Regions from separate parts of the Lactimicrobium sp. genome, predicted to be linked through region 2. Evidence: riboswitches for the same ligand, from Rfam matches in the RefSeq annotation. Region 2 holds a riboswitch; the other holds the start of a gene.
The links. Region 2 has a riboswitch for lysine ahead of dapA (4-hydroxy-tetrahydrodipicolinate synthase). Riboswitches for the same ligand answer to the same signal wherever they lie in the genome.
Positions count from the first base shown of each region.

Region 1: another riboswitch for lysine. It lies ahead of SOI44_RS01490 (transporter substrate-binding domain-containing protein); the one in region 2 lies ahead of dapA (4-hydroxy-tetrahydrodipicolinate synthase).

Region 1 is NZ_JAZHUW010000003.1:43,619-58,756, reverse strand. Features, by position in the region: gene gltX (glutamate--tRNA ligase) at 1-630, shown strand, start outside; tRNA gene SOI44_RS01535 (tRNA-Glu) at 726-800, opposite strand; gene rplT (50S ribosomal protein L20) at 863-1,219, opposite strand; gene SOI44_RS01525 (bL35 family ribosomal protein) at 1,237-1,458, opposite strand; gene infC (translation initiation factor IF-3) at 1,477-2,025, opposite strand; gene SOI44_RS01515 (Asp23/Gls24 family envelope stress response protein) at 2,207-2,533, opposite strand; gene SOI44_RS01510 (hypothetical protein) at 2,584-3,954, opposite strand; gene SOI44_RS01505 (NOL1/NOP2/sun family putative RNA methylase) at 3,963-5,285, opposite strand; gene SOI44_RS01500 (bifunctional riboflavin kinase/FAD synthetase) at 5,278-6,201, opposite strand; gene truB (tRNA pseudouridine(55) synthase TruB) at 6,201-7,040, opposite strand; lysine riboswitch at 7,182-7,346, shown strand; gene SOI44_RS01490 (transporter substrate-binding domain-containing protein) at 7,409-8,260, shown strand; gene SOI44_RS01485 (amino acid ABC transporter permease) at 8,280-9,056, shown strand; gene SOI44_RS01480 (amino acid ABC transporter ATP-binding protein) at 9,056-9,793, shown strand; gene SOI44_RS01475 (radical SAM/SPASM domain-containing protein) at 9,851-10,681, shown strand; gene SOI44_RS01470 (hypothetical protein) at 10,678-10,932, opposite strand; gene SOI44_RS01465 (FtsK/SpoIIIE domain-containing protein) at 10,937-14,710, opposite strand; gene SOI44_RS01460 (Ig-like domain-containing protein) at 14,707-15,138, opposite strand, start outside.
Region 2 is NZ_JAZHUW010000007.1:17,305-32,442, reverse strand. Features, by position in the region: gene SOI44_RS03115 (GGDEF domain-containing protein) at 1-947, shown strand, start outside; gene SOI44_RS03110 (diaminopimelate decarboxylase) at 1,056-2,318, shown strand; gene SOI44_RS03105 (aspartate kinase) at 2,288-3,616, opposite strand; gene SOI44_RS03100 (M20 metallopeptidase family protein) at 3,613-4,761, opposite strand; gene SOI44_RS03095 (pyridoxal phosphate-dependent aminotransferase) at 4,754-5,908, opposite strand; gene dapD (2,3,4,5-tetrahydropyridine-2,6-dicarboxylate N-acetyltransferase) at 5,905-6,597, opposite strand; gene dapB (4-hydroxy-tetrahydrodipicolinate reductase) at 6,594-7,334, opposite strand; gene dapA (4-hydroxy-tetrahydrodipicolinate synthase) at 7,334-8,218, opposite strand; lysine riboswitch at 8,319-8,487, opposite strand; gene ptsP (phosphoenolpyruvate--protein phosphotransferase) at 8,616-10,325, opposite strand; gene SOI44_RS03070 (MG284/MPN403 family protein) at 10,552-10,902, opposite strand; gene hpf (ribosome hibernation-promoting factor, HPF/YfiA family) at 11,057-11,593, opposite strand; gene SOI44_RS03060 (DUF2779 domain-containing protein) at 11,743-13,245, opposite strand; gene SOI44_RS03055 (ROK family protein) at 13,343-14,245, opposite strand; gene rimO (30S ribosomal protein S12 methylthiotransferase RimO) at 14,263-15,138, opposite strand, start outside.

The DNA of each region.
Region 1 (15,138 bases), on a different contig from region 2:
GGCTGGTCACCTGAGGATGACCGTGAGATCTTTACACTGGATGAGCTTGCCAAGGCATTCAACGTCAAGAGAATCGGTAAAGTCGGTGCGATCTTTGATCCGGAGAAACTGAAGTGGATCAATGGCATGTGGTTAAGAAACATGGATCTCGACAGTTACTACAACCTGGTCAAGCCGTATATTGAGCAGGGTGTCAAAGGAAACTTTGACGGGAAGAAGATTGCGGCAATTCTGCAGCAGCGTGCCAATACGCTGACTGAGATTCCGGAGATGGTTGATTTCTTCGATGTCTTCCCTTCTTTCTCTACAGATCTCTATGTAAACAAGAAGATGAAGACAACGCTGCCCGTATCTCTGACCTCCCTGAAAGCAGCAAAAGAGGCTCTTGAGAAGATTGATGAGAAAGACTGGACGCAGGATCATCTGCATGAAGTTCTGCTTGCTCTGCCAAAGCAGATGGGTCTGAAGAATGGACAGGTTCTGTTCCCGCTGCGTCTTGCTATTTCCGGCAAGCAGTTTACACCGGGCGGTGCGATTGAGATTGCCGAGATTCTTGGCAAGAAGGAAACACTGCGCCGGCTGGATCTTTCCATTGCCCAGCTGGAAAAGGAAACGGCAGAACAGGCATAATCAAGAGAAGAAGTAAGAACTGGCTGAAAAGCCGGTTTTTTTGTGTCTGGGTGAAAGATGGATATAAAAAAAGATTCCTTTCGGAATCTAATCAGTGACGAGTACGGGATTCGGACCCGTGAAATGCCGCCTTGAGAGGGCGGTGTGTTAAGCCGCTTCACCAACTCGCCATACGAGGTTTCCCTCGTGCCTGCCTATATTACTACAGACAGAAAAGTAAAGCAATCTTTTTTTATGCGTTCAGCGCATTTTTAGATGCGTCAACCAGATCCTTGAAGCCCTTCTCGTCATGAATGGCGATCTCGGACAGCATCTTTCTGTTGATGTTGATGTTGGCCAGCTTCAGACCATGCATGAACTTGCTGTAGGACAGATCATAAGGACGTACAGCTGCGTTGATTCTGGCAATCCAGAGCTTGCGCATGTCTCTCTTTGTCTGCTTTCTGCCAGCGAATGCATAGCGCTGGGAACGCATGACCTGCTCATTGGCTGTCCTGTAGAGCAGATGTTTGCTGCCAAAATAACCCTTGGCAAGCTTTAAAACCTTCTTACGTCTATTACGTGTAGGTGTTGATCCTTTAACTCTCATCTTTGCCTATCCTCCAATTAACCCTGCAGCAGCTGCTTGTCACGCTTGAAATCTGTCTTGTCTGCAGTTGTGCGCTTTCTCAGATGCATCTTCTGCTTGTGAGTCTTGTTAGCTGCAAAATGCGAAATGTAGTTGTGGCTTGTAGCGAGCTTGCCGCTGCCGGTAATCTTAGAACGCTTAGCGAAGGTCTTCTTTGTCTTCATTCTGATCTTCTTGGGCTTTCTTGCTTTTGCTTTCATAGTGACTTCTCCTTTTCCTTATTTCTTCTTCGGAGCAAACACAACAGACATTGTGTTTCCCTCCATGCTGGGGGCTTTCTCAACATTCGCAATATCAGAAATACCGTCCATGAACTTATGCATAATTTCACGTCCGACTTCCTGACGGGTAATCATTCTTCCCCTGAACTTCATATCGATGCGGACTTTCTGTCCATCTTCGATCCACGCACGGGAACGTTCCAGTTTGGTATCAAAATCATGCTGGTCGATTACCGGTGAGACACGCAGTGCCTTCACTTCCGTAACATGCTGGTTCTTCTTCGCTTCTCTGGCTTTCTTCTGTGCTTCAAAGTGATACTTGCCATAGTCGAGGGTCTTGCAGACCGGGACTTTGGCATTCGGCGCAACACAAAGAAGATCCAGATTCATGTCATATGCTTTATCGAGTGCCTCGCGACGCGTCATTGTGCCAAGCTGTTCACCATCTGGTCCAATGACGAGAACTTCCCGGAAACGAATTGCTTCGTTAACCAGGTCTTCCGGTCCTTTTCTACCGTTACTGCTGCTTCTTCTGTACTTTGCCAAGCAAACCTCCTCATATAACTGAAAAACAGGTACGGATACACGCACCTGCCTTGGATTCCTAAATCGTTTCTTCGGCATTTCTACCCAGATCCCATGGGATACTCGGGTGAGAAGCGGTGCTTCTTCTTTCCGTCTTTCAGATTACCTGTCTATTAAACTCTGTTACTGTCTCTTTGTCAAGTTAAATCTCAAATCCTGTGACATTCACCGTAACATCTGATGCCTTGTATCCGGTCATGAACAGAATATTCTCATAGATCTTATTCTGCAGCAGTTCCGCCGTTGCATTGACATTGGCACCATACTTCACCTTGATGTCTGCTGTCACAAGCAGCTCACCCTTGTCAATTCTGACAGATACTGGTTTGGAAAAACGTGTTTCCTTCACTGCCACAGCGTTTTCAATATCACCAATGCTGATCTCAGCAATCGACTCAAAGACCGATTTATTGATGGCAATCATTCCATTCTCATTTTTCTTGTCAAGAATTACATAATCCTGCGCCATATTACTGCTCCTTTTTCTGTTGTTTATTATAGCATCTTCCTTCAAGGCACCTATTGGAAAATGATACCGATCTGATGCAAAAGTGTTGTCCGCACTGCTTTCTCACTGCTGGCAAAACTGTCATAGTCCGGATACCGCTCCTCACAGAAATTCACAAACTTCCGGAAGATTTCCATAACTTTATGCAGATTGTCTTCATGAACAATATCTACCCTGCCGCAGCTGATCAGTCCTTCCGCAAGGACAGAAAGCAAGGCATCATGGGCCTGTTTTTTCTCTCGTTCTGAATACTTCGGGAAGGTTCCGGCAAACCAGCCTGGCTGTACAAGCAGCCGTTCAATGACATGGACAAAGTCATCCAGGTCTTCAAAGTTATTGCCAGGCTGAATGGAAAACAGCATGGCAAAGAAGATATGCCACTGGAAGTCCGTATTCATGATGGACTGCCAGTATGTACCGAGCTTGCTGCAGAAGACATCGTCACTCATGTATGGCTTTTCCAGAAAGATTTCCTGTTTAAAGTCAATCTCACTCTGGGCAAGATAGTTGAGATGTTCCAGGTAGTCAACCATCATCTCGCGGTTATGGGTGCCGTTTACAAAGTCACGGATATAAATGTATTGGGCGAGAATGGCGCTGCACTTCTTGAAATCCGTGGTGAAGCCGACCGACTCAATCATCTTGCGGTTGACAAGTTCGTTGATACTCTGCGCGGTAAATACCTTGAATCCCTTTTCATCCATGCCGATCTGCTTACGGCTTGATTCATCAGAGATTTCGTTGTACATGATCTCCAGCTGACGGTCGACAACATCCAGATTGTCCCGGATGGCACCCAGCATGGATTTATTGAAACGGTCATACACAACAAAGTCAGGATTCTTGTAAACAACCTGATGTTCGATATCACTCCAGAAATTATGGACCATGGACTTGATCTGCAGTTCATAGTTTACTTTCGTGCCATTAAACAGATAATATCCGTCCAGCCGGTAAATGGTAAAGCCATTGCGCTGGTACTGGGGCTGGGGCATGCGCAGGTTCAGCCAGCAGTTTTCATTTTCCTTTGCATGGGCATAGCCGGTTTCCGGCTGATCAAAATGGCGGAACAGATGCTGGTAGATCTCGTTCTCATTGCGGATGAAACGGCACTGTATTGTAATGCCAATCAGATCAGACAGATGGGCAATGGCATCCTCACCATCTTTGCACTGCAGATAGAACTGGTTGCGGATCAGCTTTTCCTTGAGAGAATCCTCAGCCTTGATGCGGCTGGTCAGTGCGACAACGGCATCTTTATCATCCTGGCAGAGGATCTGACAGAACTGTTTCAGCTGTCCCATGACATACTCATAGCCTGCTTTATGCAGGTTATAGTAATTGATCGTATCATCAATGAATTCAAATAATTTCATTTCCATGTTTTGCATTACCTCAGGCGCAGCGCCTTTGGATACTTATTCTTCAGCATCTTCCCATCACTGTGGGCACCGCCCAGCACATAGCCTTTGAAGCAGACGGCATACCAGCCCCTGTCCATGGCTCTTGGAATGACCTCTCCGCGCAGGTAGTGGCATACTTCATCATCACTGAGATCCACTTTGTGCACAAAGCTGCCCCAGGCAGAAGTAAACAGGTTATGGGAAGGTTCAAAGCGGCCATAGCGCTCTTCCCCGAGGAAGACCTGATGGCGCATCAGCCGGCATCCGGCAGCCTGATAAAATGGCGAAGTACCGCCATAGATTCTGCCCCGTACAGAAAGCATATAGGGGTACGGCTTTGTGAGATTTTCTTTGAAAAATTTAGAGGCACAGGCAGGAATCTGCTCAGACTTGATCAGTCCTACGGATGGAACAATTTCTTTTCTGTCATCTTTTTCCATCAGGCAGATGAAGTGGCCTTCGCCGCCATCCATTGGATAGATGCGCCTTGCATATTCCGTATGGCCGGGATACGCAAGTGCTTCCCTGCCAAAGGGAACATCGATACGGACGGTATGCATGTCAGGATGGCGCTGCAGGAAGGATGAAATCTGCAGTTCATTCTCTTCCGGGGCAAAGGTACAGGTGGAATACACCATCTTCCCGCCGCTTTTCAGGCATGCATAGGCATTGTCCAGTATTTCTTTCTGCAGGGCTGCACACTCGGCCACAAGCTTTTCACTCCACTGGCGGCGTGCCTCTTCATTTTTGCGCATCATTCCTTCTCCGGAGCATGGCGCATCACAAAGCACGGCATCAAAAAAGGAAGGAAAAGCATCCGCCACATGTTTGGTATCACTGTTTAATACCATCGCATTGGCGGTGCCGCAGCGCTCAATATTCTCCAGCAGCACGCCTGCCCGTTTTGTATTGATCTCATTGGTGACAAGCATGCCGGTATGATCCAGCATCTCAGCAATCTGGGTGCTCTTGGAGCCCGGGGCTGCACAAAGATCCAGTACCTTCATGCCTTTTTCCGGGTGCAGGATGGTAACAGCAGCAGATGCACTTGGCTCCTGCATATAGAAAAGACCGGCAACACCAGCTGGGGTAGCACCAAGGCCGGTTTCCCCATGCAGATAGTAGCCGTTGACTGCAAACGGTGTCTTCTCCCTTTCAAGGTGTGTCAAAGCAAACAGGCTGTCATCGTCGATTTTCAGAGTATTGACACGGAAACCACGTCTGGGCTCGGTGTCAAGCAGATCAAAATACTGCTGGCACTGTTCAGCGCCAAGCAGTGTCTGCATACGTTTTCTATAAGTATCATTCATGATCAAAATAGTCTTTGATATCCCGTAAATCCTGTTCCATCTGCATGATCAGGTTGTCCTTGTTCTGAAAGCGGATCTCCGGACGGATATATTTCAGAAAAGCCAGGCTGATGTGGCGGTCATACAGATCGCCGGAGAAATCAATCAGGTATGCCTCCAGAGAAAGATGGTCAATGTCATTGAACGTAGGATTGCGGCCCAGGTTGATCATCGCCTGGTAGGATCTGCGGCCAACGGTTGCCATACCGGCATAGACACCGGTCTTGGGCAGCAGGTATTCATCATCAAATTCCACGTTGGCAGTCGGGAAGCCCATGCCCGTGCCGCGGTGGCGTCCATGGACAACCTTTCCTTCTATGGCAAACGGATAGCCAAGCATTTCCTGTGCTTCTTCCATTCTGCCTTCTACAATGCACTGGGAAATGCGGGTGGAAGAGATCTTGCCATGTTCGTCTTCAACCGGTGGAACAACTTCTACCTCATAAGGAACGTGTGTCTTAAGGAATTCTATATCGCCGCTTCCTTTGTAGGCAAAGTGGAAATCAAAGCCGCATACAAGTCCCTTCAGATTCAAAGAGCCGAGCACCTTGTCAATGAAATCCTGGGGTGAAAGTTCACTCATTTCACGGGTGAATTCCAGCAGGATGATGTTGTCCATGCCAAGCTTGACCGCCAGGTTCATGCGCTGGCGCATCGTGGAGATGTGGCGCACATGCTGCATGCCTTTGATGACAACCCAGGGATCCGGGTCAAAAGTGATCATGCCGGTTTCACAATTGTGGCGCTTTGCCATGGCAGTGGTTTCTGCCAGCAGTTTCTGATGGCCTCTGTGCAGGCCGTCAAAATAGCCGATACAGGCACACATTGGTGTCTTGCTTTTCTTCAGATTTGATAGACTCACGCGGATAATGCGCATCAGAACAACCCCCTTTGGCAGTGGTACAGGCCATCTTCTTTTTTCTCATAGGCAGCCAGGACATCATCGTGGCTGCACAGCATGATTCGGGATGAAGATACATCCAGCTGCAGCGGCTTGCCGCAGCGGATTTCTTTTTCATAAGGACTCCCATCCACCTGCAGCCAGGCTGGATCAATGACCTGTAATGGTGAAACAATGCCCTTTTCCAGGCAGTCAAAATCAGCTGCCTGGTCCAGGTTGATATTCTCAATGGATACCCGGCGCAGGGATGTCATTGTTCCGATCTGTCCCAGAGCATGGCAGTAATCCTGAATCAGGGTGCGGATATAAGTGCCGGAAGAGACAACCGCATCCATCTGATAGAGATTGTCTTTTACTTTTGTGACAGAAAGAGAGCTGATGTGCACAGGTCTTGGCGCCCGTTCTACTTCCCTGCCCCTGCGGGCAAGATCCACCAGTTTCTGGCCATTGATTTTAATGGCAGAATACATAGGCGGCACCTGCAGGATATCACCGGTAAATGGAATGCATGCTTCATCGAGCTGGGCCTGTGAGACCGGCCGGGGCGCGCTTTCCTGCAGAATGTTTCCCCAGATATCCTGGGTATCGGTTTGCTTGCCAAACACAAATTCAGCAATGTAATGCTTATGATTGCATATGCAGTACGGGGCAAGTTTTGTATAGCGGCCAAGCAGTACGATCATCAGTCCCTGGGCATTGGGATCAAGGGTTCCGGTATGTCCTGCCTTTTTTTCCTGCATCAGACTGCGGCACTTGCGGACTGCGGCAAAGCTGGTCATGCCAGCGGGTTTATTGAGCAATAATACAGCGTCCATAGCGGGCTCATTATAACATATCCATGCGTAATCATCCGGTCTCTGCTGCAATTGTATGAATGTCATGGTAGCCAATCTGGCTGAAATTTATTACAAATGGCAGTTGACAATATTTTTCATAGTGCTACATTTTACACAAGAAAACTGAATAGAGGTTGCGGTGCAGATGAGTACCTCCTGGAGCCGGCGGGCTGTGAACGGAGAGAAAGGCAATCACCGCCGAACGTGTATGCCGGCAGGCATGCAGCGTGGGGGTTGGGAAAACATCTCAGCCACTCCTTCGCAAGAAGAGGCGCTATTACTTACCGGATGTAAATAAACCGTGTGTGTAATAGCATACGGTTTTCTTATTTCGGGAGGAAAAGAAAATGAAAAACGCAATTCGCTCTGTTTCTGTTTCTGCATTATGTGCTGTTCTGCTGGCAGGCTGTGGTTCTGGCTCCGCTGCTGCCGCATCTGCTTCGGCAACTGCGGATGCCAATACCCTTCGGGTTGGCATGGAATGCAACTATGCACCGTATAACTGGACAACTACGGAGAAGACCGATACTTCCCAGCAGATTACCAGTGTTGATTATTGTGACGGCTATGATGTCATGATGGCAGAAAAGCTGGCTGAAAAGACAAACAAGCAGGTCAAGATCGTAAAGCTTGACTGGGACAACCTGATTCTGTCTCTGCAGAACAATCAGATTGATGCCATCATCGCTGGTATGACCGATACGGAAGAGCGTGAAAAGGAAGTTGCCTTCACAACACCGTATTATGTATCTACAGAAGTCATCATCGTTGAAAAGAATTCTGATCTTGCCAATGCGACATCACTTGAGGATTTCTCCGGCAAGAAGGTCGTTGGTCAGCTGAACACACTGTATGATACGATCATTGATCAGATTCCGAATGTACAGCACCAGCCTGGCGCCGAAACATTCCCGGCTGCCATTCAGGCACTGCAGTCCGGTGCGGTGGATGCAGTCACATCTGAGCTGCCGGTTGCCAAGGGTGTTGTCGAAGCAAATCCGGATCTGACTTACATTACATTTGAAGATGGCAAGGGCTTCACAGGTGCTGACAAGGACGCGTCTGTATCTGTGGCAGTACGCAAGGATGACAAGGATCTGCTGGATTCTCTGCAGAGTGCTCTTGATACCATTTCTGATGATGAGCGTGAACAGATGATGGAGACGGCTGTCAAGAACCAGCCGGCATCTCAGGATTAAGGGCTGACAGGAAGTATTCATGTTTATTCAGAACGTCATTGATATTCTCAGGACTTACTGGTCCAGCCTGCTTCTTGGCATCCGCACAACTCTGCTGGTTGCTATCGTTGGTACAGTATGCGGTTATCTGATTGGTCTGCTGGTTGGCGGACTGCGGGCAGTGAAACCGGATTACACAACACCAAAGCCTGCCCGTTTCGTCAAAAAATTCTTCGATATTCTGGCCAATATCTACATCACCATCTTCCGTGGAACACCAATGATGGTTCAGGCTCTGTTCTTCTATTATGCACTGCTGCATGTATTCAACTGGACAGCGCTGCAGGCTGCATTAACAGTTATTTCCATCAATACCGGTGCCTATATGGCAGAGATTATCCGCTCTGGCATTCAGGCAGTGGATCCCGGACAGACAGAAGCAGCCAGATCTCTTGGCATGTCCAATGCCCAGACGATGATCTCAGTTGTCCTGCCGCAGGCTGTGCGCAATGCCTTCCCTGCCATCGGCAATGAGCTGATTGTCAATATCAAGGATTCCTCGGTACTGATGATCATCTCCATCACCGAACTGATGTTCCAGGCAAAGTCCATTGCTGGTACAACCTTCCACTTCACAGAGACTTACTTCATTGAGGCAATGATTTATCTCATCCTCAACCTGATTGCGACCGTGATTCTCAATGCGATTGAAAAGCGTATGAACAAAGGCAGCAAAGTCACCCTGCCGATGAGCGATACTTCGCCTGAAAGCATCAAACTTGCCAGACGTAAGAACACAACAAAAGGAGCCCTGTAATGAGTGAACCGTTAGTACAAATTGAAGATATTCATAAGAGCTTCGGCAGTCTGGAAGTATTGAAAGGCATCGATTTCAATGTCAATGAAGGCGAAGTTGTCTGCCTGATCGGCCGTTCCGGTTCAGGTAAGTCTACCCTGCTGCGCTGCATCAACCTGCTGGAAAAGCCGGACAGCGGCACAATCAAGGTTTTTGGTCAGGACATCCTCAAAACAAAGAATGTCAATGCCTATCGTGCGAAGGTTGGCATGTGCTTCCAGCAGTTCAATCTGTTCAATAACATGAATGTGCTGGAAAACTGTGTCAAGCCGCAGATGAAGGTACTCCACAGATCCCGCAAAGAAGCGGAGGAAAAAGCAATGGCGCTGCTGGATAAGGTCGGTATGGCTGACTTTGCACAGGCAGATGTCAGACAGATCTCCGGCGGCCAGAAACAGCGTGTTGCTATTGCCAGAGCATTGTGCCAGGATCCCAAGCTGATGCTGTTTGATGAGCCGACAAGTGCCCTGGATCCGGAGATGGTTGGTGAAGTTCTTAATGTCATGAAAGATCTTGCCAAAGAAGGATTGACCATGATTGTTGTTACCCATGAGATGTCCTTTGCCAGAGATGTTTCTGACCGGGTTGTCTTCATGAACAATGGCATTATTGAGGAACAGGGAACGCCCCAGAAGCTGTTTCAGTCACCTGACAGTGAAATTACCAAAGCGTTCCTGCGCAGTTTCATTCAGCATTAATCTCAAAAGAGGCAGTGCCTCTTTTTTTATGCCTGATTCCGCTGTATTATCATCCTCATGATCAAACGCGTTTATCTGGAAATTACCAACAAGTGCAATCTGAAATGTGCCTTCTGTGCCCGCCATCACCGCGCACCGGAAAACATGTCTCCTGCTTTTTTTGAGTCTTTGCTGCCACAGGTGAAAAACTATACAGATTATATCTATCTGCATGTACAGGGAGAACCATTGCTGCATCCGGATTTTGAAACAATCATGAATCTCTGCGATCAGTACGGCATGAAGGTTCAGCTTGTCACCAATGGCTCTCTGCTCTATCTGCATCCATCTCTTCTGGATCATTCTTCCCTGCGCAAACTGTCTGTTTCTCTGCAGTCAGCACCATTTCAGAATGGTGATATGAATCAATTGAAAGATGTTCTGACACAGATGATGAAACAGGCAAGTGCAGCTGAACATCCTACAGTAGAAATCCGTTTCTGGCGGGATGATGTGCTTGCCCGTGATCATGCGCAGAAGATCCTGCAGTATCTGCAGGATCACTATACCTTTGTGCCATCAGTGCGCAAAGCCAATTATCAGATTATGCCGCATGTCTTTGTGGACTTTGACAATGCCTTTTCCTGGCCCGGACAGGAAGAAACTGTTCCCTGCTGCAAAGGCCGCTGCCATGGCGCCGTAGATCAGATTGCCATTCTTTCTGATGGCACACTGGTGCCCTGCTGTCTTGACTATGATGGCCATATTGCCTTTGGTAATCTGCATGAGGCATCGCTTGCCGCTCTGCTTTCTTCAAGGCGCTATCTCGATATGGTTAAGGGAATCCGGTCCCATATGCTTGTGGAGCCATATTGTCAGCAGTGTACCTTTCATCACCGCTTTGATTAGAACAACAGAAAGGACATGCCATCCACAACACCGCAGGCCGACAGAGAGATATCTGTATCACACTGTCTGCCGCTGGCATATTCAAAGACAGCTGGCTCTCTGCTTTCCTGAAGCTGCCAGCCATCCTGGACTGCATTCATTTCAATCAAAGCTGCATATACACTTTGAAAGTTCATGGCGCAATTCACTCTGCATTCATACCATTTCTGCATGACTGCCACAAAAAGAAACACGGTAATCTGCTGTGACATTTCATCACTCCTTCTCTGTTTCCTCTTCCCGGTCCGCCTCAATCAGGCGGATTTTTTCATAACCGCCATCTGCAAACAGCATGCCTTCCTCAGGGGAAAGATCTTCTTCCAGTTTTGCATGCAGTGTGTACTGATGCTTCAGGCCATTGCCAGCAAACAGGATGCTGTATTCTTCCATCAGACATTTTGCAATCTCATGCAATGGCACAAAGACAACACCTTTGACCATGCCGCCAAGCTGCTTGAAGCCAATCGCAGACGGTACGTTCTGCTGCTGCAGAGCAAGCAGAAAATTCTCTGCTTTCTGCAAGGACAGACCGGTAACGATCAACAGTTTGTCATGCGGTATGGTTTTCCATCTGAAATCCTGACAGGAAATGCCAATGACTATGCCGTCATCGGAGCATGCATTCGCTTTGATGGATGGCGGCATCACCGGCAGTATCCATGGTGCCTTTCTTTCACAAATCAGATGTTCATCCACCTTTGGCCAGCTGATCTGCAGCAGATGCTCATGATCCTTCACCCATGCCTTTCCTTCTTTTTCAGGCAGCTCACCAGATGGCATTTCAAAAATCATGCCGGCTTCCTGGCGGTTGGAACAGCCAAGTACAATCCGCTGCTGGAAGCAGAGCAGGTCCTGATACTGAACCAATGATGCATTGGCCGCAAAGATGCAGACAGACAGGTGCATTTCCTGATGGTGCTGAATCCACCTGTGCAGCATCTGCCCTTTTTTCTGGCTGTCACAGGCAAGCGTGCGGTAATCCTTGATGAAAAGAACGGCTTTTGTTCTGCTTTGTTCAAGATGGCGGTTCAGCAGGAGCAGTCTGTCTTCATCCTGATGGTCAATGACACCGGAAATACCGGTCATAGAAGCATAACGGTCAGTATCCTGCTTTGGGGCAATGACATAGATTTCTTCTTTGTCTGCATCGATCACGCATTTGTGCACAAGCAGATCAAAGAAGGCATCTTTACTTTTGGCATGTTCACCAAAGAGGGCTGTCATTTCTTTACGGAGATAAGGACGGTGGACATGGTGCCAGTAATCATCCAGAATGCCGATGACATTTCTGCCTCTGATATCACAGCCATTCAGCTTTCCAGGCTCATCCAGCCACAGCTTTTCAGCCTGCAGGCCGGTTTCTTTCTGCGCTTTTGACAGTGCATTGAGGACCAGCATGCGCTCGGTAACGATGGGATGATGCCTGCTTTCAGCGATGACTTCGCCAAAGACAGAGAGCTGCTGGATACCGTCTTTTGTATTGGCACATGGTCCGTTGACATAGCCGGCCTGTCCCATCAGCAGCTGCTGATCACGCTTGAGATAAAAGCTGCCTGGTGCCTGCAGGCTGATGGCACAGGGATCCTTGATAACTTCACGGGAATCCTGTTCATCCTGTACGCGCAGACAGATTTTAAAACGGGTATTTGCCCAGATCTGATCATTGATAACACCAGCTGGTTTCTGGGTTGCCAGGATCAGATGAATGCCAAGTGACCTGCCGATTCTTGCCATGGCAATCAGATCATCCATGAAAACGAGCATCTCCTGCTTCAACTGGGCAAATTCATCAATGACTACAACCAGGTGGCCAAGATATGGAAGGCCTGTTTCCGGTTTCCATGATGCCCGGTATGCATCCAGATCATTGATGTTTTCACCTGTTTTTTCATGCAGGCGGACAAACAGTTTCTGTCTGTTACGGCATTCATTCTGCAGTGAGACGATCGCACGGTCTGCATGGTGGGCTTCCAGGTTGGACAGCACACCTGCCACATGCGGGATCAATCTGCCATTCGGCATGGTCAAAGCCTGGGCAAGCGTATTGCCTTTGAAATCGATCACGGCTATCTGTACATCCTGAGGAGAATAGGTGACAGCCAGTGACAGCAGCATTGTCAGGATCAGCTCACTCTTGCCGGATCCGGTTGTGCCGGCAATCAGGCCATGGGGACCATCCTGGTGTTCATGCAGATCCAGACTGATCAGCCGCTGTCCTTTTGCGCCAATCAGTGCTTTCAGATTTCTTCTGGCATGGTTTTTCTGCCAGCGGGCACAGATGTCAGCTTCCCGTGGCTCTTCCATGCCATGCATCTGTAGGAAGGTCCGTTTTTTCTGGAAGTCATCCGCAAGGTTTCCCCAGGCCATAGCACTGCTTATTTTCAAAAGATCCAGCCCATTCCATGCAGGTGAGACAAACGGAATCACCTTCTGGCTATGGCGTTCAACCAGCTGGCCGCGGCAGTTGTCATACTGCAGCACACGGTCTGCATGCGGCTGAAAGACATTCGAAAAAACAAGCATGCGTTTCCCCTGCATCGAAACTTCACACCGGGCAAAGCAGACCGTCAAAGCATGCCTTCCTTCTTCCATCTGGATGCCTTTGCTTTCATAGGTTTCCAGAGACATGATCAGCCGTCTGCCTTTATAACGCGCATGTGGAATCATCATGGCTGATGGGAAATCATCAGGATGTTCCAGGACAAAAATGAGGGAAAGGTCCCTGGGACTGTGGCGGCACAGCAGCTGCAGCAGAATACTGTTCTGGATTGTTTTTTCCGGGCTGTCATCCTGAATCTGTGTCATGCCTTCTGCAATGGAAAAAACAAACGGAATCGTGGGAACCTTCTGAAGCAGAGTATCCTGAATGTTTGTTTCACTGCATTGGACAGGGTTGTCACGCATGCCGCAGTGTACCTGATAGAACCTTGAATCCAATGGGTCCAGGCAGGAAAGATGCCGCATCTGATCAATGTCTTTGCGCAGATAGCATGGTGAAGGCCACAGTTCCTCACACTGTTTCTGATAATTTCCGGCTGTCTTTTCCCATTGCGAAATGAGCTGCAGGCAGGCATCCTTGTATGCTTCTTCATTTGTTTTTTGTTGTTTATTTCTGCGGCTTTTCTCATACAGCCGGTTCAATGGTGTAAACAGAAGCGTACTGACTGCCATCAGTCCCGGCAGCAGAACCATTGGCAATACCTGCAGTATTGTTCTGCCATCAAGATAGCTGTTCCATGCACTCAAAGATCCCATTGTCAAAGCCCCAATGGCCATCATCAGCGGCGGTCCCATCATCAGAAACAATGGTCTGCCTTCTTCCGGGATCATTTCCTGCTTCTTGGGTGCTTCAATCCTTTCCGGCATCATGGTCACTTCTGGAAATACGCTGCGCGCAAAATGCAGCGGCTGCAGATCACGGATCATGTGCACCTGGCAGTCCGGATGGTATGCATCCAGAGAGCAGAAGATATTCGCTCCCTGATTGATCATCAGGAAGGAAGATGAAAGAATGATGCGCAGATTCAGAATCTGCAGCACCATTCCATCTGTAAAAGATTCTTCCCGTTCCAATGCTCTGCCATTGAGATAGCCTTTCTGGCTGCCTTCTGCCGAATAGATTTTGTGGGACATCATATGAATCTGAAACTGCGAAGGAAGAACATGTTCATCCTGCAGGTAGATATCATTTTCCAAAGCGGAGCCAATTGTCACAATGCTGTTATCCAGGACATATTTGATATAGCGGCCATAGCCTGTTTCCTCCAGCAGAGAAAGTGCAGATGTCTGCTCGTTGTGCTGAAAGACCAGATGTCTTCTGTGCAGCAGCTTTTCATGGGTGATTTCCTGGATATCTGCGGGCAGCCGCAGGGCCTCCTCATCCTGCAGCTGCCAGAGCAGAACCCATCTGCCAAACAGCTGCAGCGGGTGGCTGTGTCCTTCACTGTGCATCGTCTGCAGGCAGCCGTTTTCTTCCTGCAGAATAATCATAGCGCCCCGGAAGATGGCACCAGCACCGAAAGCTTTACGCTGTATTTGCCATCCTTTGTAGCAATTGTGATTTCTGTACTGCCGGGCTGGATGCCAGTAACCGTACCATCTGAAGAAACCGAGACAATTGCCGTATCTGCACATGTATACACAAGATCTTTGCGGGAATACCCCTGGGGAAGTCCTGTGATCTCAATGGAAACTGATTGGCCCGCCCCAACTGTCCTGGCATAGGAAGAAAGCTGAATGCGCTGGCGCACCGCAATCTTTTCTTCACTCTTGATCGCTTTGTGGCGGCTGGTACGTGTACATTCATCCACAAACTGCCAGTTTTCCATGTGCTTTGCACCATGGGGAAAAATGGAGGCATTGTCACCATCGAGAATGGACAGATCTTTGCCAAAACCAAGTCTGCCAAGCAGTGAAGA
Region 2 (15,138 bases):
TGCATTCCGGCTTTGTATTTCTATCCGTAACAAGTGTGTTCTGGTGGGTATATTACATGGAAAGCAAGCGGCACAGTCCCATTGTCTATAACCGCATTGCCTGCTATGCCTGTGCAAGTCCTACAGTAATACTTGGCATTCTGCTGCTTGTAAATCTGAAGGTTCCCTTCCTGTTTGTCTGGGACAACGCAGTTCTCGCATCCAATCGCGGGGCCTGGCTTGTTGAAGCAATTGTAGTTTTCTATTCGCTTGGTGAATCCATCCGCTATCTGCACTGGCTGCATCAGGAAAAGGATATCGGCTATCAGGATGCTTATGTTGTCCCAGCCCAGCTGTTGTTTGTGTTTATGCCGATGGCCGCTGCCTGCATTCAGACCATGCTGTATCAGGTACCTGTTTTTGTGCCGATCATGACGCTTGCACTGCTGCAGGAGTATCTGAATGAATCCGAAAGCAGAATATCGGCGGATCCATTGACTGGATTAAACAACCGGCTGGTGCTGATGAACCGCATGCACGGTATTCTCAGCCAAAGAACACCAGCAGATATGGCCCTGGTGATCATTGACATTGACCACTTCAAAAGCATCAATGATACGTATGGGCATGCCATTGGCGATGCGGCATTATGCCAGTGTGCGGATGGTCTACGAGCGGTATGCCATGGTGATTACCGACGGGCTTTGATCAGCCGCTATGGCGGGGATGAATTCATGCTTCTGCTGCCGCTTGAAAAATACAGTGATCTTGACAGACTGAAAAAGCTGATTCAAAAGGAAATGGATCATCAGTGTGAAATCCACCATACACCTTATGCACTGCAGGTCAGTATCGGCGCAGCTCTGCTGTCTGATGAAATCCATTCTGAAAAGCAGTGGATTGAAGCAGCGGATCAGCAGATGTATGAAGAAAAAGCACAGCATCATCAGAAAGAAAACAGAAAATAAGCGTTAAGGCAGATGAATCACAGCATGCACTGTAATTCAATCTGCCTTTCTTTGTTGCATAATGACTTTCATCTGTGGTAAACATGGTTGCAATAAAGGAGAACCGCCATGAAGAAGCCTTTTGTTTCAGATGAGAAAATCAGGGAAATTGCCAGTCAGTATCCAACTCCCTTCTATTTATATGATGAAGAAGGCATCCGGAAAACGGATTCTCTTGTCAAGCAGGCCTTTGCCTGGAATCCGGGATACCGGGAATATTTCGCGGTCAAGGCTCTACCAAATCCGTACATTCTGAAAATCATGCAGGATCTTGGCAATGGCCTGGACTGCTCTTCCTATACGGAACTATTGATGGCAAAGCGGCTTGGCTTTTCCGGCCGTGATATCATGTTTTCCTCCAATGATACCCCTGCCCAGGATTTTGTGCTGGCAAAACAGATGAATGTACTGGTCAACTTTGATGATATCGGCCACATCGCTTTCTTTGAAAATTGTGCCGGTTCTTTGCCTGAAACAGTGTGCTGCCGGTACAACCAGGGCGGTGTCTTTCAGGCTGGCAGAAGCAAGGAAGGCTTTCAGGTCATGGATACTCCGGGTGAATCCAAGTTTGGCATGACCAGAGAACAGATCTTCTCCTCCTTTAAAATTCTGCAGAAAAAGGGTGTCAAAGACTTCGGCCTGCATGCTTTTCTGGCTTCCAATACCCTTTCCAATGACTATTATCCTTCTCTTGCCCGCATCATCTTTTCCCTGGCGGTGGATCTGCACCGTCAGCTTGGCGTGCATATTGCCTTTGTCAATCTGTCCGGAGGCGTTGGCATCCCCTATCGTCCTGAAGACAAGGAAAATGATATTCTTGCCATCGGTGCGGGTGTCAAACAGGCATATGATGAAATTCTGGTGCCGGCCGGCATGAATGATGTTTCGATCTTTACGGAAATGGGACGCTATATGACCGGGCCGCATGGGTGTCTTGTCACCCGTGTGCTGCACAAGAAAAAGACATATCGGGAATATCTTGGCGTGGATGCCAATTCCTGCAATCTGATGCGGCCTGCCATGTATGGTGCCTATCACCACATTACAGTTGTCGGCAAGGAAGATCTGCCATGTGATCATGTGTATGATGTGACCGGCAATCTGTGTGAGAACAATGACAAGCTTGCTGTGCAAAGAAAAATGCCACAGACTGATGTGGGTGATCTGTTGATCATCCATGATACCGGTGCCCATGGTTTTTCGATGGGATATAACTATAATGGCAGGCTGCGCAGTGCGGAACTGCTGTTAAAAAAAGACGGATCTGTCATTGAGATCCGCCGGGCTGAAACACCTGAAGACTATTTTGCGACACTTCGCTGGCCAAAGTGATCCTCTTCTGTCAATCCTTTGTGAATGACTCTGATGGTCTTTTCAAAGTCTGCTTCGTTAACGCCGATAATTACATTGAGTTCACTGAAGCCAACATCAATCATACGTACGTTGATATTGGCATCGGCAATCAGGCTGAAGATCTTAGCCGCAAAACCAATGTGTCCCACAATGCCCTGGCCTACCACGGCAATCAATGCAATGCCATCTTCGATGAACAGTTTATCGGGATGCAGCTGATCCTGCAGATCATGCAATAGATCCTGACGGCAGTTCTGCAAATCTGCGGTTGGTACAAGCAGTGACATCGTATCTATTGAAGTCGGATTGTGCTCAAAGGAAACATGATGATCCGCCAATACCTGTAATACCTTTGCTCCAAAACCAATCTGTGTATTCATCATGGCTTTCTCGATCTGGATGTTCGAGAAGCCTTTTTTACCGGCAATACCGGTCATAGCCTGAGGGGAACCTGTCCGCTTTGCTTCAGAAACGATCCAGGTGCCTTTGATCTCTGGGTGGTTGGTATTGCGCAGATTGATGGGAATGCCGGCATTGCGGCAAGGGAAGACTGCTTCTTCCTGCAGCATGCCTGCACCCATATAGGAAAGCTCCCGCAATTCCTGATAGGACACCATGGCAATTGGTTTGGCTTCTGGCACAAGCTTTGGATCTGCGGTCAGAATGCCATCCACATCCGTCCAGTTTTCATATACATCTGCGTTCACGGCTCTGGCTGCCAGAGCACCCGTCACATCAGAGCCGCCTCTGCCAAAGACATCAATCTTTCCTTCTTCATCACTGCCATAGAAGCCAGGAATGACACCGTTTGGATGAGACAGCATTTCTTTCTTCATGAAGCGGTACGTCAATGGTTCAATGAGCTGATGGTGTTCATCAAAGAAGATCATTTCGGCTGCCTCCAGAAACGGCCATTCCATATATGCTGCAAAGATCTTTGCATTCAGGTATTCACCACGGCTGACAAGCCAGGCTGTACTGCCCGTGTCCAGCTGCTTCTCAATCTGATCAAATTCATGGTCCAGATCAAAGGAAATCCCTGTATCACTGACAATCTCTGCATAGCGTGCTTTGATCTTTGCAAGAATCACTGAAGCATGACGGTCTTTGTCCAGTGCATACAGCAGGTCTGTGACTTTGGTGTCCCCTTCAAACCGTTTCCCCGGCGCGGAAACAACCACATATCTTCTTTCGGGATCCGAAAGCAGAATGTCCTTCACCTTTTTCAGCTGGCTGGCATTGCAGCATGATGTGCCGCCGAACTTACATACGATCATTTCTGATGTTCCTTTCCATATGCTTCCACAATGGCAGCGTGCATCATTGCCCCGATCGCCAGACTGTTTTCGTCCGGATTGAACATAGGGCTGTGCAGGCCGAAACCGATGCCGGTGCCAAGATGGAAGAAACTGCCAGGTCTTTGTAACAGGTATTCCCCGAAGTCTTCGGTAGTCATAACAGTTTCTTCTTTGATGCAGTGCTCTTTGCCTAGCAGCTGCTGTGCAGTCTGCGCCACAAGCATTGTTTCATTGCTGCTGTTAACTACACCAGGATAGCCTGCATGCATCTGGATGTCTGCTTCCACAGAAAGTTCTCTGGCGATTGCCTGGATCTTCTGTTCAGCTTCCTGCATGAGCTGTTTTCTTCTTTGTGTACTGCAGACGCGGATGATGCCGCCAAAGGATACACAGGAAGGGATGACATTGCGGACCGTACCGCCCTGGAAGGTACCGATGGTGACGACCTGACGGTTTTCACCTGTACCCTTTGTCATTTCCTTCAGAGCACAGCACATTCTGGCTGCAGCATACAGACTGTCACTTCCCTTTTCCGGCTGGGCGCCATGGCATCCCTGTCCTTTCACGGTGACATCAAAGGTTGCGGCAGCCGCATAGAAACCGCCTGCCTTGTATCCGATGGTTCCTTCCGGAAGAGAAGGATCACAATGCAGACCAAAGACGGCATCCACATGATCCAGTGCACCGGCCGCAATCATTCGTTTTGCTCCGCCGTCTCCTTCTTCATCCGGCTGAAAGACAAAACGAACAGATCCTGTATACCAGTCTTCATGTTCTTTGAGCATTCTGGCTGCGCCAAGCAAGGCGGCCATATGGAGATCATGGCCGCAGGCATGCATGATATCCTTGTTACAGGAAGCATAGGGAAGATTGGTTTCTTCCTGGATGGACAGTGCATCGATATCACTCCGCAGCATCACCATGGGATTTCCTTTTTGGATCGTGGCAATGATGCCGGTTCCACATACCCTTGTATGCTGTATTTTCAGGCCATCCAGGACCTGTTCTATTCTTCCGGCGGTTTCCTGTTCTTGATTGCCAAGTTCCGGATGGGCATGAAACTGCCTTCGCAGATCAATCATCCATGGCAGCAGGTTTCTGGCTTCACTTTTCCAATCATGCATGCTTATTCTCCCGCAGTGTTTCAACAAACTGCTTCATGCGTACCATGGCCTCTTTAAGATCTGTTTCTTTTACACAGCTGGAAAGACGCACATAGCCTGCCATGCCAAAGGCACTGCCTGGCACCGCAGCCACACCTGCTTTCTGGATCATCCGGGTACAGAAGGTTTCATCATCCATGCCGAATTCTTTGATGCATGGAAACAGATAGAAAGCACCCTGAGGCTCCATGACCGGCAGGCGCATATCCAGCAATGCTTTATACAGGAACATACTGCGCTGCTCATAGACATCCCGCATGGAGGATGGATCATAGTCCAGTGCCTTGATACAAGCTTTCTGGAACAGAGATGGCGGACAGCTGATGGCATAGATATGCACTTTCAGCATGGCGTCAATGAATTCTTTTGCACCGCAGACATAGCCCATCCGCCAGCCGGTCATGGCATAGGGCTTGGAAAAGCTCTGCACCAGAATGCACTGATCCTGTATATCCGGATATGCCAGCAGCGAAGGCACACTGCCCTGAAAGCTCAGCTGTTCATAGACTGCATCAATGACGGCATACATCGGATGATTCTGCAGGATGGCATGTATGGCCTGGATACTTTGTTTGTTCAGAATGGTTCCGGTAGGATTGTTGGGTGAGTTAAGGATGATGGCCTTTGTTTTCGGGCTGACTGCCTGTTTCAGCATCTGTTCTGTGATCTGGAAATTGGCAGAAGACAGATCCAGAAAGACAGGCTTTGCCCCGCACAGATAGACCAGATTGACATAGGCGGGATAGGCTGGCAGTGGGATGATGACTTCATCTTCCGGATTCAGGATGGTATAGAACGAGGAAAACAAAGCTTCAGAGGCGCCGATTGTGATGACAACATTGTCCTTTGTGTATTGTGTCCCATGCCGGTTGTTTTCAAACTGGGCTGCTTTGGTACGCAGGGCATCACTGCCGGCATTGGGGCAGTAATGTGTTTCATTGTTGTCAGCGGATCTGATCAGTTCATTGGTAATGCATGCCGGTGTATCAAAGTCCGGTTCTCCGATTGTTAAAGAGATACAGCCGGGTGTCTGTTTGGCCAGGGTATTGAAGGCACGGATGCGGCTGGTACCGACTGCCTGCAGTCTGTTGTTCAACGTCAGGCTCATAGATTGCGCAGGCTTTCCTGCAGGGCAGTGGCACTGTCAGTCCTGGCATCACGCATCTTGACGATTTTTGCCGGGCATCCTGCCACAACCGCATTGGCGGGCACATCATCAATGACAACGGCACCTGCTGCCACAACGGCATTTTCGCCAACTTCCACCCCTTCAATGACAACGGCATTGGCACCAACCAGCACATGATCATGGATGGTAACCGGCTTTGCACTGGCGGGTTCAATGACACCTGCCAGTACGGCACCGGCGCCGATATGGCAATGGCTGCCGACAATGGCCCTGCCGCCGACCACCGCATTCATATCAATCATGGTACCTGCTCCAATGACGGCACCGATGTTAATGACAGCACCCATCATGATGACGGCATTATCACCGATTTCCACATGGTCACGTATTAACGCACCCGGTTCAATGCGGGCATGCAGGTCTCTGAGCTGAAGTAAGGGAACAGCAGAATTGCGGCGGTCTTCCAGCACTTCCAGAGAAAGGATCTTGTCTTTGTTGGCTTCCAGGATCCCCTTCAGCTCTTCCCAGTCGCCAAAAACCACCTTGTCACTCTCTCCATACACTCTGGCATTGCCATAATCGATAGGTTTCTTTTCTTTGACAAAGAGCTGAACCGGTGTCTTCTTCTTCGCTTCTGATATGAAGCGGATCACTTCTTCTGTATTCATCCTGCTAACATCTCCTTCATCGTATACAGGCCTGCTTTCTGGCGAACCAGGAATCTGGCTGCCTGCAGTGCACCTTTGGCAAACAAAGAGCGGTCATAGGCATGATGGCACAGCACAAGTTCTTCCTCACCATTGCGGATATGTACTTCATGGGTGCCGGTTTCATTGCCAATCCGCAGACTGTGAATGCCGATCTCATGGGGATCCCGCTTTCCGTTTTCATGTCTGCCGATGTTATACCAGGCATCCGGCCGTACTTCTTTGACAGCATCAGCCAGCATCAAGGCTGTACCGGAAGGTACATCCTGCTTGTCGTGGTGATGAACCTCAACGATCTCCACATCCGCATCCGGAAACATCTTCACAGCATCCTTCACCATGTTTGCAAGCAAGGCAATGCCAACACTTGTATTACCGGTAAAAAAGATGGGAATCTGCTTGGCAGCACTGGCAATCATTTCTTTTTCCTGTGGCGTGTGGCCGGTGGTAGCAATCACGGCTGGTACATTATGTGCAATGCACCAGTGTAATAAATCACTGACAGTGCTGTGATGGGAGAAGTCAATGACCACATCTACTTTTTCGCTTACCTTTGCAAAGCTGCTGTAACAGTGGGTTTCAGGATTGTCCAAACAGCTTCTTGATACCGCTGCAGCTAACTGTTCTGTTTCCTGCTGTATTTGATCCTGCAGGATCTTTCCCATTCTGCCATTGGCGCCGCTGACAATGATTCTCATCAAAGACCCACCTCCTGCATTCTTTGCATCAGTGTGTTTTCATGTTCTGGTTCCATTGGTACAAGCGGCAGCCGCAGAGTGTTGGTGCCATAGCCCATCTTTGCCATGGCAGTCTTGACGGGAATCGGGTTGGTCTCGCAGAACAGAGCATGAATCAATGGCAGATACTGCAGCTGCATCTTTCTTGCCTTCTGGATATCGCCGGAAAGGTAAGCATGAACCATGGCAGAGGTTTCCTTCGGCAGAAGATTGGACAAGACGGAAATGACACCCTGGCCGCCGAGGCTGAGGATTGGAATGATCTGATCATCATTGCCGGAATAGATCGTAAAGCCATCTGTGACAGAGGCAGCGATATCAGCAATGGCAGAGATATTGCCGGAGGCTTCCTTGATGGCATCAATGTGCGGATAGCTGGAAAGTTCTGCCACGGTGGCCGGTGCCAGGGAAATACCAGTGCGGCTTGGCACATTGTAAAGAATCAATGGCTTTGTGGACGCATCCGCAATCATCTGATACATCCTGATGAGGCCTTTCTGGGTTGTCTTGTTGTAGTACGGTGTTACAACCAGGCAGGCATCATAGCCAACCTCACAGGCATACTTGGTCAGATCACAGGCATAGGCAGTGTCATTGGAGCCAGTGCCGGCAATCATGGGAATTCTGCCCTTTGCCTGCTGAAAAGCAAACCTGAGTACTTCTCTGTGTTCTTCATCTGAAAGTGTGGATCCTTCTCCGCTTGTACCGGCGATTAACAAAGCATCGATGCCCTGTTCAATCTGCCAGTCAATCAGTCTGCCCATTGCCTGGTAGTCAACACTTCCATCTGTTCTCATCGGGGTGATCAGGGCGGTGGCTGCACCGCGGAATACTGGTTCTTTCATGCGTAATATCCTCCTTACCGCTGAGCTGCAAATGAGGATAAAAAATGCCGGTTTGCAGAAACGCAAGCCGGTATTCATCGCATTCTCCCTTTTGGGACTACAATCCGATAGTTCTCCGCTTACGCGACAGTCATACAGATCTTCTCTGTATGCCCAGATCAGAGTGCGCTGCTCTGTCTTCGGCAGTCTTTCCTTTCAGTCAGACACCCGGTACTGCGCATACCGCTTTGTGTCAGCCTACTCTTTCCGACTGCGCCTCTATCCTGCTGTTGCAGTATTCAGTTTTGAAAGAATTGTAACACCGCATGAATATATGTCAATATCTTTCAGAAAGTTTTCATATATGCATAAGAAAACCACACCGGCATACCAGTGTGGTCTTCAAAACAGTTATCAATTATGCACCAATGGTCTTCTTGACGAGTGCTTCAACTTCTTCAGCTGTATCCAGCTCAACTGCCTGGGCAGCCATCTTCTTCATTTCCTCATAGCTGAGGGCATTGATCATCTTTCTAGCACGCAGGATGGATGTTGCACTCATGGAGAACTCATCCAAACCAAGGCCGAGCAGTACCGGTGCAGCGATTTCATCGCCTGCCATCTCACCGCACATACCGCACCACTTGCCATGCTTGTGAGCACCATCGATGGTGTTCTTGACAAGACGCAGGATGGACGGATTGAGCGGCTGATACAGATAGGAAACAGCCTGGCTCATACGGTCAGCAGCCATGGAATACTGAATCAGGTCATTTGTGCCGATGGAGAAGAAATCAGCATACTTGGCCAGCTGATCTGCCAGCACAGCCGCAGCCGGGATCTCAATCATGCAGCCGACTTCGACATCATCACCGACTTTAACGCCTTCATTGATGAGCTTTGCTCTTTCTTCATCATAGAGTGCTCTTGCTTCCTTGAATTCGTTGACTGTTGCAATCATCGGGAACATGATGCACAGATGGCCAAAGGCACTTGCTCGAAGCAGGGCACGCAGCTGGGTGCGGAAAATATCCTTTCTCTGCAGGCAGAAACGAATGGCACGCACACCGAGGAACGGGTTCATTTCAGCCGGGAATGTATAATACTTCAGCTTCTTATCGCCGCCGATATCCAGTGTACGGATGACAACCGGCTTGCCATTCATGCCTTCCAGCACCTGCTTGTAAGCCGCAAACTGTGTATCTTCATCCGGGAAATCGTTCTCACTCTTCATGTACAGGAATTCTGTTCTGAACAGGCCGACACCTTCGCCGCCATTGTTCAAAACACCTTCTACATCGGCCGGAGAGCCAATGTTGCCAACCAGCAGAACCTTATGGCCATCCGTGGAAACGGACGGCTTGTCCTTCATGGCCTTCAGAGCTTCCTTTTCCTTCTGGAATTCTTCAGCCTTCTGCTTGTAGGCAGCCACTTCATCCTCGCTCGGGTTGACGATGACTTCACCCTTCAAAGCATCCAGGATGATCGTATCGCCGTTTTCAACGGAATCCAGGATTCCCTTGACACCGACAACAGCCGGGATTTCCAGAGATCTTGCCATGATGGCAGAATGGCTTGTGCGGCCGCCTACCTCAGTAGCGAAGCCCTTGGCAAATTCCTTGTTCAAAGAACCTGTATCACTCGGAGTCAGATCTTCAGCAACGATGATGACCGGCTGATCCAGGGTAGACAGGTTCGGGATTTCCTTGCCTGCCAGGTTGCACTGCAGACGGAAGGAAACATCCTTGATATCTGCAGCTCTGCCCTTCATGTATTCATCCTCCATAGCTTCAAACATGGCAACCATGTTATCGGAAACGGTCTTGGCAGCAAACTCAGCATTTTCCTTGTTGTTCTTGATCTCGTCCTCAATCATGGAACGGAAATCAGGATCATTTGCCATCATCAGATGGGCATCAAAGATGGCCAGTTCCTCTTCCTTGAGATGCTTGCTGGCAACTTCCTTGATGTGCTCAATGTCTGATACTGTCTTCTTGAAGGCAGCATCCAGTTTCTTCAGTTCTGCTTCCGGATCGGCATCCTTCTTCTGGATATCCAGTACCGGCTGTACAAGTTTGTAGGCTTTTGCAACGGCAATTCCCTGCGACGCAGCAATTCCTTTAAGCATTTGATTTCTCCTCCTTCAGGCATCGGTCAATGCGGTTCATCACACCCTGCAGGCATGGACCGGAAGATCATGTCATACGTCCGGCCTGTTCCAGACAGAAATATGCCTGTTGCAGACATTGAATACCCATTTTGGAAAAAGATGGATCAGATCGTATGGCAGCAGTGATTCCTGTCATGCGGCATGTGATGCAATGGACCATACCATACAAGAATATTAACACTCGTCAAATATGAAGGCAATGCAGGAATTCGCCGATTGCCTCCTTCCGCTTGCGGTAGAATGTCGTCCTGCTCCAGTAGCCAAGATACCAGTCTTTATCGGTTTTATGGAGAAACTCTTCGTTGATGATCTGCCGGGTGGATGGTGAGCAGTCAGCCAGTGCCCGCTCAATCAGACAGACATACGAATGGTCCGCATTATAGGTCAGCCTTGCTTCACTGATCCCCTCCATCCGGCACAGGTCCAGCCGCATCAGACAGCGGCGGTAATTGCGGGCCAGATATGCCATCATGATTTCTTCCTTCGGTTTCTGCTTTCTCTCACCCATGGCCGGCTCCTTTCCAACATGCCCCATTGTTTTTTCTCATCATTTTTCATGAACCTCCTGAAGGGATCATAGCGGCTTGACTTTTCAGATGGAAAGCGCTTCCGGCATCTCTGGAGAATGATCTGTCTCCATCTCCAGAAGGCATAGAAAAAGGAAGACGTCTGGGTCTTCCTGTGATGCCTCAGCGGCTGTTATCTACCTCAATGAGGCCATACTTGCCATCATTGCGGCGGTAGGCAACAGAAATCTTGCCGGTTTCCTCATCTGTATAGATGTAGAAGTCATGGTTGGAAAGTTCCATCTGCAGGATGGCATCATCCAGATCCATCTCATCTGCAGTGATGGACTTTGTCTTGACAAGTACTTCCTGCTGTTCCTCGTTCTGCTCATCTTCCTGGGCAAAGGCAACTGCAAGGTTTTCCTTGTGGCGTCTTGACAGACGTGTCTTCTGTCTTCTGATCTGATCTTCCAGCTTGTCAATGGCTCTGTCAACGGCTGCATAGAAGTCATCATCTACGACTTCTGTACGCAGAATGCCAACCTTGGTTGGAATCGTGACCTCAACTTTCTGTCCCTTCGGATATACCCTTGCCACAACTCTTGCAATCGTGTTGGGATCAATCAGAAGATACTTGTCGAGCGTTGAAAGCTTCTTCTCGATCTGTTCCCTCATCGCCGGGGTTACCGAAACATTCTTTCCAATAATTTCAAACCGCATATATGACACCTCCTGTCTATTGACGTATAGCGGTGCGCATGGCTTTTTAATGATAACTTGATACTTCCCTCTCTGTTTTTATTATAGCCATCATACCTTTTCTTGGAAAGAGTATGCATGCAGTGCCGCCATCAATTTTCTGAAATTGTCTATGCTTCTTTCACGATTTTTTTCAGCCAGTGGTATACCACAATCATGGCATAGGAATCCATGCCGCAGTATTTCTTCAGGCCGTCAATGATATCCTGATCATTTGCACTGTGTTCCTCATGGTCGAGATGGCGCCATTGAGACACTGCTTCCATACCCTGGCTGATGGCCAGGTCATTGTAGCTTTTATCGTTCATCATGGCCATGATCTTCTTCAAAGACCACTGGCCGCCCATACGTACATCATAAACGGTGCCGGTCACAAACGGCAGCTGCAGATCTTCCAGACGGTCGGCAATTGCCAGCAGTGTTTCTCCATATTCGGGGAAATCATGGGCCAGCTCCTGCAGACGGATTTTCTCTGCTGCATCAGCATTATAGGCAAGCACGGTGCCTTCTTCCGGAATGTCCTTCAGTAATCCTTCTACCATGGCCCTGCGGTCATCATGGATGCCCAGGAACACATTGTGGTGGATGGAGCCATCTGCCTGCTGTACATGTACGCTATATTCAAAAGGCAGCACATCATAGGGACGCATGCCTTCATAAGGCGGGATCGCAAAACGCTCCCATTCAAAGTCCAGAAAGGAAATCGGGTAATGGATGCGGGAAAGCCAGGTGGACAAAGCCGCTTTGTCTACAAACAAGCCGCCATTCTTGTCAGCAAGGATCTGGGCATACTGCATGCGGGTGCCTTCGATTCGCTCTGGATCGGCATCTTTCAGCCGGGTCCTGCCCTCCTTTTCCATGTCATATTTATACTTGGCAGCAGACAGAGTCAGAATAGATGTATCTTCCACTGCAATTTCATGCGGGAAACAGATGTCATAGAAGCGGCATTTTGTGCGGCCATTGCATTTTGAGGTATGCACCGGCGCGCCAGCAGTGGCAAAGCTGCAGGCATCCATCCCGTCCAGCAGTGGTGTCAGATCCCGCAGATGGGCATACACCTGTTCCTTTACCGGTTTGGTTGGATTGCGGCTGGCATTATAGAAACTGTCACTGATGATAAACAGTTTGTCAGGATCCAGTTCACCATGGCGGACATAGTCCGGATTGAGGTGGATGACATACATCTGTTTCAATGAGATGTTATTGTGTTCCAGCACCCACACCATGGCTGTATAAAACAGCATATCATCGGCCAGTGGATACAGGCCGGTATACAGGAAATACAGGTCCCAGCCATCGCCGTTGCGGTGCAGAAAGGGTGCTTTGACACGCAGGCGGTCATAGACAAATCTCGCTTTGATCAGCCAGTCATGATCTTTCATGGCTGCAAGTGCCAGAGATGGATCATCGCCCTTCTGGCCGATAAATGCATTTTCTTCCTGGATGCCCAGCTTTTTTGCAGCAATATCGCTGACCTGCATATCCAGGCGTACAAAAGGAATGAATGCCGGTTTCTGCGCATCCACCTGGTTTCTTTCCTGCTGATCACGCAGGAAGAGATGCGGGCAGCGGGCATATTTTTTTACATCAGAAATATGATAGATCTTCATGACAATCCCGTCGGTTATTGTAACACAGAGATGTATAGGCCACAAAAAGGAAAGCAGCAGCCCGATCGGACTGCTGCAAAACAACATAAATGATGAATTATAAGCCAGCGGATTTTGGCAGCATGGCTGCACCGATGATGCCCGGCTCATCCAGCTTGGAGATGACAAACGGTGTATCACGCAGTGCTTCATGTGAGAACTTCTTGTAGTTTTCAATGATGCCCGGCAGGAACTTGTCGGCACTCTTCATCATGCCGCCGCCCAGAACATAGATATCCGGGTCGCAGACACAGCCGACAGTCGCAAAGAACTGGCCCATGTCTTCTTCCATGGTCTTGACAATTTCCTGTGCCTTTTCATTGCCATTGGCAGCCAGATCGAACACAGCACCGGCATGCGGAATGGCATCATTGCCAAACACGGCTCTGCCCTTTCGGGTGATGGCGGTACCGGAGCATTCATTTTCAACCGCACCGGCATTGAGGTAGTTCACCTTCTCACGGTCACGGTCAATGATGATGTTGGCAACTTCACCGCCAAAGCCATGCTTGCCGGAAACGGTCTTGCCATTGACGATCAGGGCACCGCCGATACCGGTGGACATGGTCAGATAGAATACGGTGGAATAGCCTTTGCCGGCACCAACAAGTGCTTCGGCAAGGCCGGCAACGTTGGCATCATTGTCCAGGAATGCAGGCATACCGAACTGTTTCTGCATTTCCGAGGCAAATGGATAACCGGCAAAGCCAGGCAGATTGGTTGAAAGAACCATGGATCCCGCCTTTGTATCTACCGGACCCGGCACACCGATGCCGATACCTTCTGCTTCATTCCAGTCCGGAATCTCACGAACCATTTCTTCCAGGTTCGCCATGACTCTGGCTGGTCCTTCCTGACCATAGGAAGGCCCCTTTACCTGTGCAAGAACCTTGCCGTTTTCATCCACTCTGGCAACTCTGACATTGGTTCCGCCCAGATCAATACCGATATAGGTTTTCATGATATTTCCTCCCGTTTTTATGCAGCAGTCTCTCCAATGAGATTCTGTCCGCTTACTCTTGTTAATTTTACCATAACAAATGAACCTGGCACATATTCTTTCTCAGAGCGGAAACGAATCGTGCCATCCACATTGTCCGGTGCAAACTCCTCAGAGCGGCCAAAATACATTCCGGTCAATGGATCCCTGCCTTCCACCAGCACTTCCACCGTACGGCCGATCCTTTCTGCCAGCAGTGCCCTGCCGATTTCTTCCTGAACATCCAGGATTTCCTGACGGCGGCGGATCTTTTCATCCTGCGGCACATCATCTACCATCAAAGCAGCCGGTGTATTTTCTTCCTGGGAGAAAGTAAAGACACCAAGGCGGTCAAAGCGTACCTGACGGATCATATCCAGTGTTTCCTGATGATCCTGTTCTGTTTCCCCAGGGAAACCGGAGATCAGGGTTGTGCGCAGAATTGCATGCGGGAATGCTTCCCGCAGATCATGGGTTAAAGACAGGATCTTCTGTCTGCTTGTTTTGCGGCGCATGGCATGCAGGACATGGTCTGAGCCGGACTGGGAAGGAATATCAAAGTACGGCACGATGTGATGGCAGGAGCGCATGACATCAATCAGATGGTCTGGGATTTCATCCGGATAGAGATACAGCATGCGGATCCAGTGGATGCCTTCAATGGCATCCAGCTGCTGCAGAAGCTCTGGCAGATGGAGCTGGTGATCAAAGTCATAGCCATAGCGGGAACAGTCCTGGGCAACCAGGGTAATTTCTTTTACACCGCGGGAAACAAGATCCTTTGCCTCTTTCAGAATATCTTCCATGGGGCGGCTGTGCAGTCTGCCGCGGATCCCGGGAATGGCGCAGAAAGCACACTGGTTGTCGCAGCCATC